DNA from 2 places in the Variovorax stachyos genome. Region 1 is predicted to be linked to the other one. Evidence: predicted binding sites of a transcription regulator. Region 1 holds the regulator's gene; the other holds the start of a gene.
What was found. Region 1 encodes HrcA, which represses chaperone genes, less so after heat shock. Its sites were predicted from a motif close to TTAGCACTCNNNNNNNNNGAGTGCTAA; they were not measured.
Positions count from the first base shown of each region.

Region 2: the regulator HrcA is predicted to act here: its motif matches at 2,814-2,840, upstream of groES (co-chaperone GroES).

Region 1 is NZ_JBLFFN010000001.1:327,719-336,971, reverse strand. It holds gene ACMGEZ_RS01645 (RelA/SpoT family protein) at 83-2,338, shown strand; gene greB (transcription elongation factor GreB) at 2,342-2,914, opposite strand; tRNA gene ACMGEZ_RS01635 (tRNA-Arg) at 2,972-3,048, opposite strand; tRNA gene ACMGEZ_RS01630 (tRNA-Ile) at 3,106-3,182, opposite strand; gene hrcA (heat-inducible transcriptional repressor HrcA) at 3,219-4,223, opposite strand; gene ACMGEZ_RS01620 (NAD kinase) at 4,252-5,148, shown strand; gene recN (DNA repair protein RecN) at 5,291-6,979, shown strand; gene rapZ (RNase adapter RapZ) at 7,036-7,914, shown strand; gene mutY (A/G-specific adenine glycosylase) at 7,911-8,984, opposite strand; gene ACMGEZ_RS01600 (dynamin family protein) at 8,974-9,253, opposite strand, start outside.
Region 2 is NZ_JBLFFN010000015.1:56,830-66,082, forward strand. It holds gene ACMGEZ_RS22700 (hypothetical protein) at 1-30, shown strand, start outside; gene ACMGEZ_RS22705 (hypothetical protein) at 1,064-1,645, shown strand; gene ACMGEZ_RS22710 (hypothetical protein) at 2,110-2,412, opposite strand; gene groES (co-chaperone GroES) at 2,925-3,215, shown strand; gene groL (chaperonin GroEL) at 3,249-4,901, shown strand; gene ACMGEZ_RS22725 (DUF805 domain-containing protein) at 4,983-5,324, opposite strand; gene pgi (glucose-6-phosphate isomerase) at 5,411-6,964, opposite strand; gene tal (transaldolase) at 6,961-7,914, opposite strand; gene ACMGEZ_RS22740 (lipocalin family protein) at 8,024-8,698, shown strand; gene ACMGEZ_RS22745 (HAD-IA family hydrolase) at 8,644-9,253, opposite strand, start outside.

The DNA of each region.
Region 1 (9,253 bases):
CCTGCAACAAATAAGCACCGCAACGCGGTGCTTTTTTATTGCACAAAGACATCTAACCAGTCGCCAAGCTAAAGTGACAAGCATGAGCGCGGTTGTCAAGCCCCAGTCAGGTGCCCCCAAAGGCACGCCCCGGCCGAGTCCGGCGGCGCTGAATGCAGCTGCCGCCAGCTTCGCCGCGCTTACCGATCGCCTCGACTACCTGAACGCCGAGGACGTCGAGCAGGTCCGCCGCGCCTACCGTTTCGCCGACGAGGCCCACCTGGGCCAGTTGCGCAACAGCGGCGAACCCTACATCACCCACCCGATCGCAGTGGCTGCCCAGTGTGCGGAATGGAAACTCGACGCCCAGGCGCTGATGGCTGCCTTGCTGCACGACGCAATCGAGGATTGCGGAGTGACCAAGTCGGAGCTGATCGAGCGCTTCGGCGCTCCCGTCGCCGAACTGGTCGACGGTCTCACGAAGCTGGACAAGCTGCGCTTCAACACGCGCGAGGAGAACCAGGCCGAGTCCTTTCGCAAGATGCTGCTGGCCATGGCGCGGGATGTGCGCGTCATCCTGGTCAAGTTGGCAGACCGCACGCACAACATGCGGACGCTCGAAGATGCGCCCCGCGAGAAATGGGCCCGGATCTCACGCGAGACCCTCGACATCTACGCGCCGATTGCGCATCGGCTCGGCCTCAACCAGACCTACCGCGAGCTGCAGGACCTGTCCTTCCGCCACCTGCGCCCCTGGCGCTACGCGATCCTCGCGAAGGCCGTTGCCAAGGCCCGCGGCCGCCGCCGCGACCTGATCCAGAAGGTGCAGCAGGAACTGGAAACCGCGTTCGCCGCAGCCAGCATGAGCGTGCGCATCGCGGGCCGCGAGAAAACGCTCTATTCCATCTACCGCAAGATGGAAGAAAAACACCTGAGCTTCGCCCAGGTGACCGACATCTACGGCTTTCGGCTCATCGTGCCGTCGGTAATCGCCTGCTACACCGGCCTGGGCATCCTGCACCAGATGTACAAGCCGCTGCCGGGCAAGTTCAAGGACCACATCGCCATCGCGAAGCTCAACGGCTACCAGTCGCTGCACACCACGCTGGTGGGGCCGGCCGGCGTGAGCGTCGAATTCCAGCTGCGCACCGAGGCCATGCACGTTGTGGCCGAGTCCGGGGTGGCCGCCCACTGGCTCTACAAGGCGGCCGAGCCGAGCGCAGCGACAGGCGACCGGCTGGGCACCAAGTGGCTGCAGTCCCTGCTCGACATCCAGGACGAGACGCGCGACGCCGCCGAATTCTGGGACCACGTCAAGGTCGATCTCTTCCCCGACGCTGTCTACGTCTTCACGCCCAAGAGCCAGATCCTGGCGCTGCCGCGCGGCGCAACGGTGGTCGACTTCGCCTATGCCATCCACAGCAACATCGGCGACCACACTTCGGCCGCGCGCATCAACGGCGACCAGGTACCGCTGCGCACCGAGCTCAAGAACGGCGACGTGGTGGAGGTCATCACCGCACCCGTATCGACGCCCAACCCGGCGTGGCTGGGGTTCGTGCGCACCGGCCGGGCGCGCTCGAAAATCCGCCACTACCTCAAGACCCTCGCGCACGCCGAGTCAGAAGGATTGGGTGAAAAGCTGCTGGCGCAAGCTTTGCGCGCCGAGGGCCTCGGGAACCTGCCGGAGGATGACGACGAGCACCAGCAGGTCTGGGAAAAGCTCCTGCGCTTCACCGGCAACCGCACCCGCTCGGAGCTGCTGACCGACATCGGCCTGGGCAAGCGCATCGCCACCATCGTCGCCAAGCGGCTGATGGCGCTGCTGGCGGAGCGCGGCGAAAAGCCCGACGCACTGATGCTGAGCCGCGAACGCTTCACCGCACACGAGGCCGTCTCCCAAGGGGCTGTCACGCTGGACGGCAGCGAGAACTCCTCGGTCCGCTTCGCGCTGTGCTGCCGGCCTATTCCCGACGATCCGATCGTGGGCTATCTCGGCCACGGCGAAGGCCTGGTGGTGCATACCGAAGCTTGCGGCGTCGGGCAGCGCCTGCGGCACAAGGACAGCGAGCGCTTCTTCGCCGTCGAATGGGCGGACGAACCGGTGCGAACTTTCGAGACCGGCGTGGTCATCACCGTGCGCAACGACAAAGGCGTACTGGCGCGCGTCGCCGCGACGCTGGCGGATGCCGAGGCCGACATCACGCACGTGGAGATGGCGGACGAGACGCCGCAGGACTCCACCGACCTGCGCTTCGTGATCGCGGTGCGCGACCGCACCCACCTCGAGGCCGTGCTGCGAGCGGCGCGGCGCACGCCGTCCGTGCTCGCTGCTGCGCGGACCGTTTCGGCGCCCTGAGCCTCAGCCCGCCGCGGACGATGGCGGCGGATAGCTGACCGACAGCACCTCGATCTCGTGCACGCCCCCAGGGGTCGCGAGCTTGACCACATCGCCTTCACGCGCCTTCAGCAGCACCCTGGCGATCGGGGAAATCCAGCTCACCTGCCCGTGCGCGCTGTCGGCTTCGTCGATTCCCATGATGGTCAGCTCCCGCTCGTCGCCAGTCTCGTCCGCATAGCGCACAGTGGCACCGAAAAAGATCTGGTCGCGGCCATGGTGGACCGAGGGGTCCGTCACCTCGGCCACCTCGAGCCGCTTGGTCAGGAAGCGAATGCGGCGGTCGATCTCGCGCAAGCGCTTCTTCCCATAGAGGTAGTCGCCGTTCTCGGATCGATCGCCATTCTTGGCCGCCCAGTGAACCGCCTCGACCACCTTGGGCCGCTCGACGTCCATCAATTCGAGCAACTCGTCGCGCAGACGCGCATAGCCTTGGGGGGTGATGTAGTTCTTGCCCCCGACGGGAAGCGCCGGTATGCCGGCCGTGCCGTCATCGTCGTCGTCCGCGTCGTTCTCTTTGGTGAATGCCTTGCTCATGGCCTGAAGCTCCAAAGGAAAAATGCCTGCAACTTTCGTTGCAGGCATTCTTGATGGTGGTGCGGCTGGCAGGATTCGAACCCACGACCCCTTGGTTCGTAGCCAAGTACTCTATCCAACTGAGCTACAGCCGCACAGCTTGCGAGTATAGCATGCACCCAGCGGCTGTTTCCCGGACGCAATGCATGCGGTGGTAGGCCGTGATGGGCTTGAACCATCGACCAACGGATTATGAGTCCGCTGCTCTAACCAGCTGAGCTAACGGCCCGCGCAGTCGGGATTCTAGTGGGCAGCTCGCCCTTCCCTATTTGCGGTGGCTCAGCGCGTTGGTAACCAGCTTCGACGTGATGTCGACGATCTGGATCATGCGCTCGTAAGGCATGCGCGTCGGCCCGATGACGCCCAGCGTTCCGACTACCTCGCCGTCGACCTCATAGTTCGCGCTGACGATCGAGAGATCGTCGAAGGGCACGACCTGACTTTCCCCGCCGATGAAGATGCGCACGCCCTCGGCCTTGCTCGAGACGTCGAGCAGCCGAAGCAGCTGCGCCTTCTGCTCGAAGAGCTCGAAGGCTCGGCGCAGGTGGCTCATGTCGCTGGAGAAATCGGTGACCGACAGCAGGTTGCGCTCGCCCGCGATCACCACTTCGTCCTGCGCCTCCGTCAGCACCTCTGAACTGACCTGCACCGCCGCCTGCATCAGCGCCGCAATCTCTCCGCGCAGCTGCTCCATTTCGGACTGCAGCCGGTCGCGCACCTGTTCGATCGACAGGCCGGCGAAATGCGCATTGATGTAATTCGAGGCTTCCACCAGTTGCGACTGCGAGTAATCGACCTCGGGAAAGATCACGCGGTTCTGCACGTCGCCGTCGGGCGAGACGATGATCACCAGCAGCCGGCGATCCGACAGCCGCAGGAATTCGATCTGCCGGAAAACCGAGGCGCGGCGCGGCGCCATTACCACGCCGACGAACTGCGACAGGTTCGAGAGCAAATGGGCCGCATTGGCTATCACCTTCTGCGGCTGGTCGGGCGGCAGGCTGGGCGCCGCGAACTGCTCGCGCTGCGCCGTCAGCATGGTGTCGACGAACAGACGGTAACCCCGCGCCGTCGGAATGCGACCCGCCGAGGTGTGGGGACTGGCAATGAGCCCGAGCGCCTCCAGATCGGACATGACGTTGCGAATAGTCGCAGGCGACAGGTCGAGCCCCGAAGCCCGGGAGAGCGTACGGGAGCCCACCGGTTGCCCTTCGGCGATATAGCGCTCGACCAGTGTCTTGAGCAGCAACTTGGCGCGATCGTCCAGCATTGAAAGATTTTAGTGTTGTAATTTACCGATGACATCCAGCTTCCGGCGCGTTGCATTGATCGGCAAGTACCAGGCCTCTGGCGCGCGGGCGCCGGCCGGTGCGCTGGATGAGGTCATGGAGGGCATCGGTGCCTTTCTCGAAGCCCAGGGCTGCGAGGTCTTCGTCGAGCAGCCGGACGAAGGCGAGCCGGCGCAGACCCGCTACGCCGCCCTGTCGGTCGAGGAGATCGGACGGCAATGCGACCTGGGCCTGGTGGTGGGCGGCGACGGCACGATGCTCGGCATCGGCCGCCAACTCGCATGCTACGGCCTGCCGCTGATCGGCATCAACCGCGGGCGCCTGGGTTTCATTACCGACATCGCGCTGAACGACTACCAGACCACGCTGATTCCGATGCTGGCTGGCGACTACGAGGAAGACCACCGCAGCCTCATGAAGGCGAATGTGGTGCGCAAAGGCGCCTCGGTGTTCAATGCGCTTGCGATGAACGACGTGGTCGTCAACCGCGGCGCCACCTCGGGCATGGTGGAACTGCGGGTTTCGGTGGGCCATCACTTCGTCGCCAACCATCGCGCCGACGGCATGATCATCGCGTCGCCTACCGGCTCCACCGCCTACGCACTGTCTGCCGGCGGCCCGCTGCTGCATCCGGCCGTGCCGGGCTGGGTGATGGTGCCGATCGCACCGCACTCGCTTTCCAACCGCCCGATCCTGCTGCCGGACGCGGACGAGGTCTCGATCGAGCTGGTCGGCGGCCGCGACGCGAGCGCCAATTTCGACATGCAGTCGCTGGCAACCATGGCCATCGGCGACCAGATCGTGGTGCGGCGCTCCGAGTACCGTGTGCGCTTCCTGCACCCCCGCGGCTGGAGCTATTTCGATACGCTGCGCAAGAAACTTCACTGGAACGAAGGAGGTTCCTGATCCATGAGCCGCACGGCCGCCCCGAAGGCGAATAGCACCGTAGCCGAAGGCGAAGCTACTCCAGTGAGCCCGAACGCTCGACCTGTCCGTCGCCCCTCGCAGGCGCACTCTGCGCACTTCGGCATTCCAGGCGAGCATTGACATGGCACTGCGACGCATCGCCCTGCGCGATTTCGTGATCGTGCGCGCGCTCGAACTCGATCTGGCAGCCGGCTTCACCGTGCTGACCGGCGAAACCGGCGCCGGCAAGTCGATCCTGATCGACGCCCTGCAATTGGCACTCGGCAATCGCGCGGACGCCGGTGCGGTGCGCGAAGGCGCGGAACGCCTCGACGTCAGCGCCGAGTTCGACGCCGAGCCCACCCTCGCCGCCTGGCTGGACGAAGGCGGCTTCGATACCGGCGATGCGCTCTTGCTGCGCCGGACGGTCGATCTCCAAGGCCGCAGCCGCGGCTGGATCAACGGCAGCCCGGCCACCGCGACGCAATTGCGTGAACTCGGCGACCGGCTGCTCGACATTCACGGTCAGCATGCCTGGCAAAGCCTGACGCGCCCCGAGGCCGTGCGGGGACTGCTCGACGCCTATGCCGGCGCCGAAGACGCGGTTGCCGCGCTCGCCCAGGCCTGGCAAGGGTGGCGCCACGCCATCGCGGCGCTGGACAAGGCACGCTCGGCCCAGGATTCGCTGCAGCGCGAGCGCGAACGCCTCCAGTGGCAGGTGGGGGAAGTCATGAAGCTGGCGCCGGGCGCCGACGAGTGGGAAGAGCTCTCGGCCAGCCACACCCGCATCTCCAACGCGCAGGCGCTCATCCACGCCGCGGAAGCCGCCTGCGGCGCGCTGGAAGACGACGAGAGCGGCGCGCTGGCGGCACTGAGCCGGGCCGTCACGCTGCTGCAAAACTGCGAGCATATCGAGCCGGCCTTCAAGGAATTGGGGGAAGTGCTGGCCTCCAGTGTGGCCCAGGCCTCCGATGCCGCGCATTCCCTGCACGGCTATCTGCGCCAGGCCGACACCGACCCGCAACGGCTCGCCGAGCTGGACGAGCGGATGGGCCTGTGGATGTCGCTCGCCCGTCGCTACAAGCGCACGCCGGCCGAGCTGCCCTCGCTGCTCGCGAGCTGGCAGTCCGAGCTGCAGGCGCTGGATGCCCAAGGCGACCTGGAAGCACTGGAGCGCGCCGAGCAGGCCGCGCAACAGGCCTACATGAAGGAGGCCGGGGCGCTGAGCAAGGCACGCAAGCAGGCCGCCCCGCGGCTGGCGAAGGCGGTGACGCAGGCCATGCAGGGCCTCGGCATGCAGGGCGGGCGCTTCGAAGTCTCGCTGGACGCGCTCGCCGAACCCGCCCGCCATGGGCTCGAGGACGTCGCCTTCCTGGTCGCCGGCCACCCGGGCAGCACGCCACGCGCGATCGGCAAGGTGGCCTCCGGAGGTGAGCTCTCGCGCATTGCGCTGGCGATCGCGGTCACCACCAGTCAGCTCGGGGCCGCCCAGACCCTGATCTTCGACGAGGTCGATGCCGGCGTCGGCGGCGCCGTGGCCGAGACCGTCGGCCGCCTCATGAAGCAGTTGGGCCGCGATCGCCAGGTGCTGGCAGTCACCCATCTGCCGCAAGTGGCCGCGTGCGCCGATCACCACCTGCTGGTGGCCAAGCAGCAAACTAGCGCGAAGGGCCAGGGCGGCATCCGGACCGAGAGCAGCGTGTCGGTGCTCGACGACGACACCCGCACCCGCGAGATCGCCCGCATGCTGGGCGGCGAGCGCGTCTCGCAGACCTCGCTCGCACATGCGCGAGAAATGCTGGGCAAGAAGGCGCCGGAGGTTTCGGCATGAGCAGCACGGCCGCTCCGAAGGCGAACAGCACCGCAGCAGAAGGCGAACGTGCTCCGGTGAGCCTGGAACTGGTGCTGATCACCGGCATGTCCGGCTCGGGTAAGTCCGTCGCCCTGCACGCGCTCGAAGACGCAGGCTACTACTGCGTCGACAACCTGCCGCCCGAGCTCCTCATGCCCTTCGTGGCCTTGCAGCGCGAGCAGCAGGCGGGACGGGTGGCGATCGCGATGGATGTACGCAGCGGCGTCTCGCTGCCGCTGGTGCCGCAACAGCTCGAGCGGCTGCGCAACGAAGGCGTGTCGCTGCGCTCGTTGTTTCTCGACTCGACCACCGACGCGCTGGTGCGCCGCTATTCGGAAACCCGCCGTCGCCATCCCCTGTCGCGCCACGATGGCCGCACGGATGCGCCGGAACAGCAGCGCGTGCTGATGCAGGCCATCGAGCTCGAGCGCGAGTTGCTGGCCGAGCTGCGCGACGGTGCGGACGTGATCGACACCAGCCTCATCCGGCCGGCGCAGCTGCAGAGCTACGTCAAGGCGCTGATTGCCGCGCCCGAAAGCGCGCTCACGCTGGTGTTCGAATCCTTTGCCTTCAAGCGCGGCGTGCCCCTCGACGCCGACTACGTGTTCGATGTGCGCATGCTCCCCAACCCGCACTACGTGCCGACGCTGCGGCCCTTGACCGGCCGGGACGCGCCCGTGATCGAGTGGCTGCGCGAGCACGACGATGTCGCCCGCATGCAAGGGGACATCGAGCAGTTCCTGGATCGCTGGCTCGATGCGTTGGCACGCGACCATCGCAGCTACGTGACAGTGGCGATCGGGTGCACCGGCGGGCAGCACCGCTCGGTCTTCCTGGTTGAACAGCTGGCCCGCGGCTTCGGCACACGCTGGGCCGCCCTCAAGCGGCATCGCGAGCTGGACGCCTTGAGCTAGTCGCTGGCTGCGAGCAGCTTGCGCACCGGCGCCGGCAGGCCGAGCACCGGCCATTCGCCGGCCTCGAACCAGCTCCCCGACCCGGTCGGCGGGCGCTCGGCCGCATACGCCACGGACACGGGGTGCAGGTGCAGGTCCTTGTGCGTGAGCACGTGCAGGAAGGCCGGGTCGTCCTGCGCCACCCAGCGCGCGTCGGGCGCGAGCTCGTCCATCAGCAAGGCGCGGCTCTCGTAGACCGGCAGGCAGTAGAGGCCGGCCCAGATCCCACGCGACGGGCGCTTCTCCAGCCACACGCGCCCCTTCGAGTCGAGCGCCTTCAGCATCCACAGCGATTGCGCGCTGCGCCGCAGCTTGCGCGTCTTGACCGGAAAGCGCTCCGGCGCGCCCCCCCGCCGGCCCACGCACAGCTCGCTGGCCGGGCAGATCATGCAGCTGGGCTTGCGCGGCAGACAGACGGTCGCGCCCAGGTCCATCAGGCCCTGCGTGTAGTGGGCGATGGCACCCCGCTGGGGGGGCGGCGGCAGCAGTTCCGTCGCCAGGGCCCACAGTGCCTTCTCCTGCGCGGCGGATGCCAGATCGCCTTCGAAGCCCAGTACCCGCGTCAGCACGCGCTTCACGTTCCCGTCGAGGATCGCGACCCGTTCGCCGAAGCAGAAAGCAGCAATGGCGGCGGCGGTCGAACGGCCGATGCCCGGCAGCGTCTGCAGCTCGGCGGCGGTGCGTGGAAAGGCGCCGCCGAAGCGCGATACCACGTCCTGGGCGCACCGGTGCATGTTGCGCGCGCGGCTGTAGTAGCCCAGGCCGCTCCACAGGCCCAGCACCTCGTCCTCGCTGCCGGCGGCCAAGGCCTGCACTGTCGGAAAGCGCTGGAGAAAGCGGGCGAAATAGCCCAGCACGGTGGAGACCTGGGTCTGCTGGAGCATGACTTCGGACAGCCACACGCGGTAGGGATCCTGGGTGTTCTGCCACGGTAGCTCGCTGCGTCCATGGCTGTGCTGCCACGCCACGACGCGAGCGGCGAAGTCCGCCGGCAGCCCCTGGGCCGCCGATTTCCGACCTTCAAGCGGCACTGAGTTCGCCGCGCGCGGCAGCCGCTGAGGGCGCCTCGTTGCTCGTCAGCAGCGCCGTGAACTCGCGCAGGCGCACGTGCAGCTCGGCCAGGCCCGCCTCCTGGACGGCGAGTTCGGCCAGGCGCTCGTCAAGGTTGCCCGCGGCACTCTGGATACGCTCGATCGCCTCGATGCGCTTGGTGAAATTGCGGCGCCGTTCCTTGAGCTGCGTGTCGAGCTGGGCGCCGGCGCCTTTGCTCCAGCGCTCCACCTCGGTCATGGCCGCTTCG
Region 2 (9,253 bases), on a different contig from region 1:
TGCACGGTGAGATGCCGGTCAGGGCAGTGATTCGAGCGCGTCCGGGTCAGACTGCAATTGCTCGACCAGGCCGCGCAGCCGAGTGACCATGCATTCAGACCCTTGCGTGCTGATTGACCAAGCTAGGTGGAACCATTTTTCAGGTTGAGGGCCTTGGACTCGGAGGGACCGCTACCTTGAGCACAAATGACGCCGGGCCCCTAAGACGATGTCTCGACCGAGCGACGGAGGTGAAGCGGGCTACTCAGCGCCCTACCCCTCTAGGGAAACCGACATCAATTTGGTAGCGGGGCCTTCTTCTTTTGGGGCGACGATATTGGACGGTTTTTTGGACGTGTCCAATATCCAGTGCTGCTGACAATCAACGAGGAGGCGTACATGGAGGCAATCGAGAATAACTCTTGAGCCTGAATGGTGGTTCACTGCGGTCGTTGTCGCCACAGTCATAAACATCCTCAGCAAGTACGTTCTGAAATGGTGGCAATGCCCCTGCTCACGCCGACTGACCCCGGTGCGGAGTTCAATCCGGCGCCCGGAATACGATGCGCTTTTCTCTGGCGGCGCACATCCTCGCAGCGGCGAGCGTGCACGTTCGACAGGAGGATTGCAGCTGTTTTTACACAACCTTGCGCGCGAGGAACACATCCTCAAGCGGACTGGTATGCGACGAATTCATGCAATCGGGCAGGCGCTGGTGACGCTGGAGTCGTGATCGTCTCCAGGAAGGTCGGCGTCGAGATGACGCGCGAGGAGTTGCTCGCGTTCTACGTAGGCAGGACCGCAAATAGCAGTTCCCGGACGACGTGGTGTTCGTCGAGATACGTTTAGCGACGCCAATTAACAAACCGGCTGAACTCTCTCGTCTTTGCTTAGGCCGTCTCCCTGTCATATGAATCCAGCATGAACTAAATCAACTCCTGCGCCGGTCACAGGTATATCATGCTTTGAGTGCGTATGGCGGGAGGCACAGACAACTGGCCGCGTTGGGCAACCGAACTATGGAACGGACCACGCTGGGCGCACACAGGCAACGCGGATTCGGACATATGAATGGAGTTGGATCATGAAATTCAGCTATTTGACCGCATGCCTTCTCTCAATTGCCTTGGGCGCTTCTTCCACTGCCTTTAGCGCGCCCCCTCTGGGCGGCTCACCCGTTACCAAACACCACACAACGAGGGATTATGCGCAGGGTGCCGTATGCGTCAGCGGGGCATGCTCCGGGTTCATTGCGGAGACGAAAGACGCGAATGGGGTGCTGACCGGGACTGTTGAGGCTTACTATTTAGCTGGACCCACCCTCACCTATTTACATTGCGAAGGGCCGGAGTACGCGAACATTCTTTCCATCAATCCGGGCAACGGCGCAACCACTGTCAACGCCACACTTGATCCGTCCGCGCCGGGCTGCACTGGCACTTATGGGGCAACGCTGCACTTGAGCTTTACCGGCACACCCGATGGAACCTACAGCAGCACTACGAGTGGCGACGGGAAAAGTGAGGTCCCTGGGTCGACCCACAGATACCGATTCAACGAACATGTTTTCAGTGAGGCGTTTACCGGGACGAACGGTTTTATAACTGGCGTCATGCCCGGGACGGCTTTATCCCATCGAATCACGAACATAACAAAGGTAAAGTGACGCCCCTCCCCAGCACCGGGGCAGACCACTCCCGGCGGTTTCGATCGGATAGGACGTCCAAAGGTCTGGGCATTCATGAGGAGCGCGAGCTGCCGCTAACGCCGGGCGACTACAAGGTCACGCCCGGCGAGCGCTGGACGGTGGCGGTGCTCAAAACTGGCGAGACGATCTATTCAGGTATCGGACCAGTCGAGATCATGCGCTCGCCAGCGCCGTTCCAGGCCGCGCGGAGGAAAGAATGGCCGACGACCCCCTCAACGGTTTAGGGAAGATCGTTGAGCTACCTTGAACTCTCTGATCAGCATAGTTTGAATTCAGGGTGGGCTTTTCATCCATCTCTGAATTTTCCTGGTCACGCGAGCCGGTCACGAGCGCCCGGCTGCCTTAGTGAGCAACTGGGTTCGTGCTTCAGAACGCCCAGTTCAGGTTGGCCTGAACCCGTGGTCCTTGAGCCCGTTGCCGAATTAATTTTTTGCAAGGTTGACCAGCGCCGCGCATTCGGGCTTGTTCCAGTACAAGCCATTCGTCACCACGTCGTCGTTGAAGCGGACCATGTATTGACAGGTGATGTACTCAGGGCCCGAGCCGGTGCGGAACTGGAAGATGTAATTCCATTCGCGCACGCCCCAGAGGCCCTCGCTCAGTATCCGAAATCCGAAGGCAGCTACTCGGTTCACATGTCCAGAATCGAGCAGCTCTGGGCCGTCATACGACCGCAGCTCGGACGCGATCCCGATGAGGTTGCCTCGCTGGACCTCAAGCTGCAAGCGATGATCTCTGCGTTCGCAGCTGGTGATCGGCAAGCAGGCAGAAGGGCCGCCATCGTGTTACTCAACAAGGCGAGTCGTATCACAGGCGCCGCAGAATAGCGTTCAAAAGACGCGGCGGCGGCATCCTGCCCGCCCGCCCTACTCCGCGCCTGGCGTCCGTGCAAGCGCCGCTGCCCAGTCCCCGCCTACTCCCTCACTTGGCGTCGCACTATCCCACCAGGTGCAGGCGAGTCGCCGCCTGGCCGATGGGTCGTTGCGGTCCGGCGTCATCGGGCTGGCGGCGGCGGCGGCGGCGGCGAATTCAACCAAGTTGCAAAAATTCAAGGTCTGGTGAAAACCGACAACATCCGCCGGCATGCACCTAGCGCCCCTTGAAAGCGTCAGAATTGCGCTTATGATTAGCACTCGCTGAAGAGGAGTGCTAACAGCGCCCCGCTTCCAGTGGCCCAGGCAGGTGGCCGTTCAGCCGCCGCCCAGAACCGAACCCCGTTTCTTATCCAGGAGATGCAATGAAACTTCGTCCTTTGCACGATCGCGTGATCGTCAAGCGCATTGAAAGCGAAACCAAGACCGCCTCGGGCATCGTGATCCCCGACAACGCCGCCGAGAAGCCGGACCAGGGCGAAGTCCTGGCCGTCGGGCCTGGCAAGAAGAACGACAAGGGCGACCTGATCGCACTGAACATCAAGGTCGGCGACCGCGTGCTCTTCGGCAAGTACAGCGGCCAGACCGTGAAGGTCGAGGGCGACGAGCTGCTGGTCATGAAGGAAGACGACCTGTTTGCGGTCGTCGAGAAGTAATCCACCCCCTTTTTCCTGAATCGGAGATATCTCATGGCAGCAAAAGACGTAGTGTTCGGCGGCGAAGCCCGCGCACGCATGGTCGAAGGCGTGAACATCCTGGCCAACGCGGTCAAGGTGACCCTGGGCCCCAAGGGCCGCAACGTGGTGCTCGAGCGCTCCTTCGGCGCCCCCACCGTGACCAAGGACGGCGTGTCGGTCGCCAAGGAAATCGAACTCAAGGACAAGCTCCAGAACATGGGCGCCCAGCTCGTGAAGGAAGTGGCTTCCAAGACCTCGGACAACGCCGGTGACGGCACCACCACCGCGACCGTGCTGGCCCAGGCCATCGTGCGCGAAGGCTTCAAGTACGTGGCCGCGGGCATGAACCCGATGGACCTGAAGCGCGGCATCGACAAGGCGGTCACCGCCCTGGTCGAAGAGCTGAAGAAGGCTTCGAAGGCCACCACCACCTCGAAGGAAATCGCCCAGGTCGGCTCGATCTCGGCCAACAGCGACGAGACCATCGGCAAGATCATCGCGGACGCGATGGACAAGGTCGGCAAGGAAGGCGTGATCACCGTCGAGGACGGCAAGTCGCTCGAAAGCGAGCTGGAAGTCGTCGAAGGCATGCAGTTCGACCGCGGCTACCTGTCGCCCTACTTCATCAACAACCCCGACAAGCAGAGCGCGATCCTCGAGAACCCGTTCGTGCTGCTGTTCGACAAGAAGATCAGCAACATCCGCGATCTGCTGCCGACGCTGGAGCAAGTCGCCAAGGCCAGCCGTCCGCTGCTGATCATCGCCGAGGAAGTCGAAGGCGAAGCCCTCGCGACCCTGGTGGTGAACACCATCCGCGGCATCCTGAAGGTCGTGGCCGTCAAGGCGCCTGGCTTCGGCGACCGCCGCAAGGCCATGCTGGAAGACATCGCCATCCTGACGGGCGGCAAGGTCATCGCCGAAGAAGTGGGCCTGACCCTCGAGAAGGTGACGCTGGCTGACCTCGGCCAGGCCAAGCGCATCGAAGTGGGCAAGGAAAACACCATCATCATCGATGGCGCAGGTGCCGGTTCCGACATCGAAGCCCGCGTGAAGCAGATTCGCGTGCAGATCGAGGAAGCCACCAGCGACTACGACCGCGAGAAGCTGCAGGAGCGCGTGGCCAAGCTGGCCGGCGGCGTGGCGGTGATCAAGGTTGGCGCTGCCACCGAAGTCGAGATGAAAGAAAAGAAGGCCCGCGTCGAAGACGCCCTGCACGCGACCCGCGCTGCAGTGGAAGAAGGCGTGGTGGCCGGCGGCGGCGTGGCACTGCTGCGCGCCAAGCAAGCCGTGGGCGACAAGCTCAAGGGCGACAACGCCGACCAGGACGCCGGCATCCGCCTGGTGCTCAAGGCCATCGAAGCGCCGCTGCGCGAGATCGTGTTCAACGCCGGTGGCGAAGCCAGCGTGGTGGTGAACGCGGTGCTGGCCGGCAAGGGCAACTACGGCTTCAATGCGCAGAACGACACCTACGGCGACATGCTCGAGCTGGGCATCCTGGACCCGACCAAGGTGACCCGCACCGCGCTGCAGAACGCCGCTTCGGTGGCCTCGCTGCTGCTGACGACCGAAGCCATGATCGCCGAAGCGCCGAAGGACGAAGCGCCTGCCGGCGGCGGCATGCCCGACATGGGCGGCATGGGTGGCATGGGAGGCATGGGCATGTAAGACGGCCCGGCGCTTCAGCCAACAAAAAACCCCGCGGTGCGAACCGCGGGGTTTTTTTATGGGCCGGGCTAAAACGCGCTTTCAGGCAGCAGTCGCAAACGGCGGTGCGCCGTATTCGTTGCTCTCGGGCTGGGTCGGCTGGACCATGAAGTACAGCAGGACCAGGCCCACCACCGGGATCAAGCCCAGCAAGAGCCACCAGCCGCTCTTGCCGATGTCGTGCAGGCGGCGCGCGCCGACCGCCAGCAGCGGCAGCAGGAAGGCGAGGATGACGAGTCCGTAGACGATCTCGTGGATGAAGCCGGCCACGATCGCGACGATCACATAGGCAAGCACGAACCACCAGTACTCGGACCGCGACGCGCGGCCGTTGAAATCCACGTATTTGCTGAAGCAAGTCTTGACGGCTTCTTGAAAATTCATCGACAGCTCCTCTTGATAGTTCCCACGGGAAAACTCCCGCGGCCATCATAAAGGGCGGTTCGCCGGCTTTGATGACGGAGTGCCCGCTAACGCAGCCGCGCCAGCAACCCGGCCGTCGAGGCATCCAGGCCCGTCGCATCGCCGGAGGCGAGGCGCGGCTCGATGTCCTTTGCGAGCACCTTGCCGAGCTCCACGCCCCACTGGTCGAAGCTGTTGATGCCCCACAGCGCACCGCTGGTGAACACGCGGTGCTCGTACATCGCGAGGAAGGCGCCGAGCGCCTCGGGGTTCAGCTGGTCGAAGACGAAGAAGCTGCTCGGCCGGTTGCCCGGGAAATTGCGGTGCCCGCCGGCGTCGTGCTTGCCCACCATGAGCGCCTGCGCTTGCGCGAGCGCGTTGGCCAGCAGTTTGGGATGGTGGCCTTCGAGGTCATGCGCCGGCTCGCGCACCGCGATGAACTCCAACGGGATCACATCCGTGCCCTGGTGCAGCATCTGGAAATAGGCGTGCTGCCCGTTGGTGCCGGGCTCGCCCCACAGCACCGGCGAGGTGCCGAAGGGCAGCGCAGCGCCGCTCGCGTCCACCTGCTTGCCGTTGCTTTCCATCTCGAGCTGCTGCAAGTAGGCGGGCAGGCGCTGCAGCGCGCTGTGGTACGGCGCGATGCTGCGGCTCGCGAAGCGGTGGAAATTGCGATACCAGACATCGATCAGCCCGAGGCGCACCGGCAGGTTCTGCGCCAGCGGGGCGCTGCGGAAGTGCTCGTCCATCGCGTGCGCACCGGCGAGCAGCCGGCGGAAGCCCTCGGCGCCGATAGCCAGCGCGATCGGCAGCCCGATGGAGGACCACAGCGAGTAGCGCCCGCCCACCCAGTCCCAGAAGCCGAAGGTGGTTTTGATGCCGAAGGCATGCGCGGCCTCGACGTTGGTGGTGAGCGCAGCGAAGTGGTGGGCGATGTCGGCATTGCCCGACTGCTCGAACCAACGCTTGGCCGAGTGCGCGTTGGCCATGGTCTCGGCCGTGGTGAAGGTCTTCGAGGCGACGAGGAACAGCGTGTGCTCGGGCGCCAGATCGCGCAGCACCCCGGCCAGTTCGTGCCCGTCGACGTTCGAGACGAAGTGGAAGTGCTTGCCCGGCGCCACGTAGGCCTCGAGAGCGCGCACGGCCATCTGCGGCCCGAGGTCCGAGCCGCCGATGCCGATGTTGACCACGTCGGTGATGGTGTGGTCGGTGCGCACCTGCTCGGCATAGGCCAGCATGGCGTCGAGCGTGGCGTGCACCTGCGCCAGCTCGCCCGCCAGCGCGGGCGGCACTGCGGAAGAAGCGGGCGCGCGCAGCAGCGTGTGGAGCACGGCGCGGTCTTCGGTTGGATTGATGTGCTCACCCGCGAACATGGCATCGCGATGTGCCTCGATGCCGGCTTCGCGAGCCAGCGCCAGCAGCAGCGCTTCGGTCTTCGCATCGATCAGGTTCTTGGACAGGTCGGCGAAGAGGTGCGGCGCCGGCTGGCTGAAGGCGCCGAAGCGCTGCGGATCGGCGGCAAAGGCCTGGCGCAGGTCGAAATTTTGGCCGGCCGCATCGTAGTGCGCCTGCAAGCGGCCCCACGCCGAAGTGCGGTCGCAACGCGTCGGGGTGCTGGTCATTCGATTTCCTCCATCAGCTTCTCGAGCTTTACCGCGTCGGCCGCGAAAGCGCGGATGCCCTCGGCCAGCTTCTCGGTGGCCATCGCGTCCTCGTTGAGAGCGAAGCGGAAGGCCGGCTCGTCGAGGATCAGCTTCGGAATGTCGAGTGCCTGCGCGGCATCCGCGTCGAGCGCATGCTCCAGCGGCGCCTCGCTGCCGGCGAGCTCGGCCAGCAGCTCGGGGCTGATGGTCAGCAGGTCGCAGCCCGCGAGCGCCGCGATCTGGCCCACGTTGCGGAAGCTGGCGCCCATTACCTCGGTCCGGATGTCGTGCTTCTTGTAGTACTCGAAGATCTGGCGCACCGACTGGACGCCCGGGTCGTTGGCGCCGGCGCGGGCCGCTTCGTCCCAGGCGCTGCCGGCCGCCTTCTTGTGCCAGTCGTAGATGCGCCCGACGAAGGGCGAGATCAGCTGCACGCCCGCCGCGCCGCAGGCCACCGCCTGGGCGAAGGAGAACAGCAGCGTGAGGTTGGTGTGGATGCCCTTCTGCTCCAGCTCGCGCGCGGCCTCGATGCCTTCCCAGGTGGCGGCGATCTTGATCAGCAAGCGCTTCTCGGTGTCGATGTCCTCGGCACGGTAGAGCGCGACGATGCGCTCGGCCCGCGCCACGGTGGCAGCGGTGTCGAAGCTCAGCCGGGCATCCACCTCGGTCGAGACCCGGCCGGGAATGAGCGAGAGGATCTCGGTGCCGAAGCGCACCAGCAGGCGGTCGATGACCTCGTCGGTCGCAAGATGACCGTGCTTCTTCACGGCCTCGTCGAGCAGAGGCCGGTACTCGGCCTTTTGCACCGCCTTGAGGATGAGGGAAGGATTGGTGGTCGCATCCTGGGGCTTGAACTGGGCCAGCTGGCGGAAATCGCCGGTATCGGCCACCACGGTGGTCCACTGTCGAAGGGCATCGAGTTGGTTCATGCGGGGCATTATCCCGCCGCAAAACTACAGTTCGTGTGGTCCCCGGCTGACGGGGCCGGCCCCCGGCCAGGGCTACGGTCGGTCTCTTGACCGACTCGGAGCAATGCCCATGTTCTCTCGCCGCCCCCAGTCCGCCGCGCCGCAGCGCGTGGTCTTCGATGACCGCGTGCACAGCGCATCCATCGGCACTCTGGCCACGGCTTTCTGCGTCGGCAGCGTGCTGACGCTGCTGGCATTCACGACCGCCCGCGCCTCGCGAAGCGGGCGCCTGGCCGGGCCGGCGGATGGCGCGCCGTTGATGCGCGCGCCCCTGCAGGTGGTCGCCCCGGTGGACCTGCAGCGCTATGTGGGCCTGTGGCACGAGCAGGCGCGCCTGCCCAACCGCTTTGAGAAACGCTGCGCCGGCCCGGTCACGGCCGAATACACGCTGCTGGAGGACGGCAAGCTGCAGGTGCTCAACCGCTGCATGCTGCCCGACGGGCGCGTCGAGGAATCGGTCGGGGTCGCGCGCGTCGCTCCGGTTGCCGGGCAGCCCGGCGCCGGACGACTCGAGGTGAGCTTCGCGCCCGACTGGATGCGCTGGCTTCCCCTGGCCTGGGGCGACTACTGGATCCTCAAGCTCGACCGGGACTACCAGGTGGCCCTGGTCGGCACGCCGGACCGCAAGTACTTGTGGGTGTTGTCACGCGCACCGCAGCTGGAGGAGGCGGCGCTCGAGGCCGAGCTCGACTACGCGCGCTCGCTGGGCTTCGAGGTCGACAAGGTCGAGCGCACCGGCAGATAGGCCGCCAACTGCGACGGCAGCGCACTCGGCGCATCGCAGTGGATGGCGTCCCAGCCGAGCGCGCGTGCGGCCGCCACGTTGGCCGCCGAGTCGTCGATGAACACGGTGTCGGGGGCTGCCAGGCCATAGCGCGCGGCGAGCAGCTCGTAGATCTCGCGCTGCGGCTTGATCATGCGGACGTCGCCCGAGAAGATCCCGCCGTCGAACCACCGAAAGAATTCATGGCGTTGCTCGAGCACGCGCGCGTAGGGCGCAGGCATGTTGGAGAGGTAGTACAGCCGCAGCGCCTCGCCGGCATCGCGGCGCGTGCGCAGCGATGCGAGCAGCTCGACGGTGACGTCGATCGGCTCCAGGCGCTCGCCCATCGGCGCCAACGTCGTGCTGAGCCGCTCCACGGGCAGCGACAGGCGCAGCGCCATGCGCCCGATGGCGTCTTCCAGGCTGTGGGTGCCGCGGTCGAAGCCCAGCCAGTCCTCGTGATGGAACATCTCGCGCGCCAGCGCGTGCGCCGCCTGCGCGGTGGGCGTGTGCGGCGCGACGACCGCGTGCACCAGC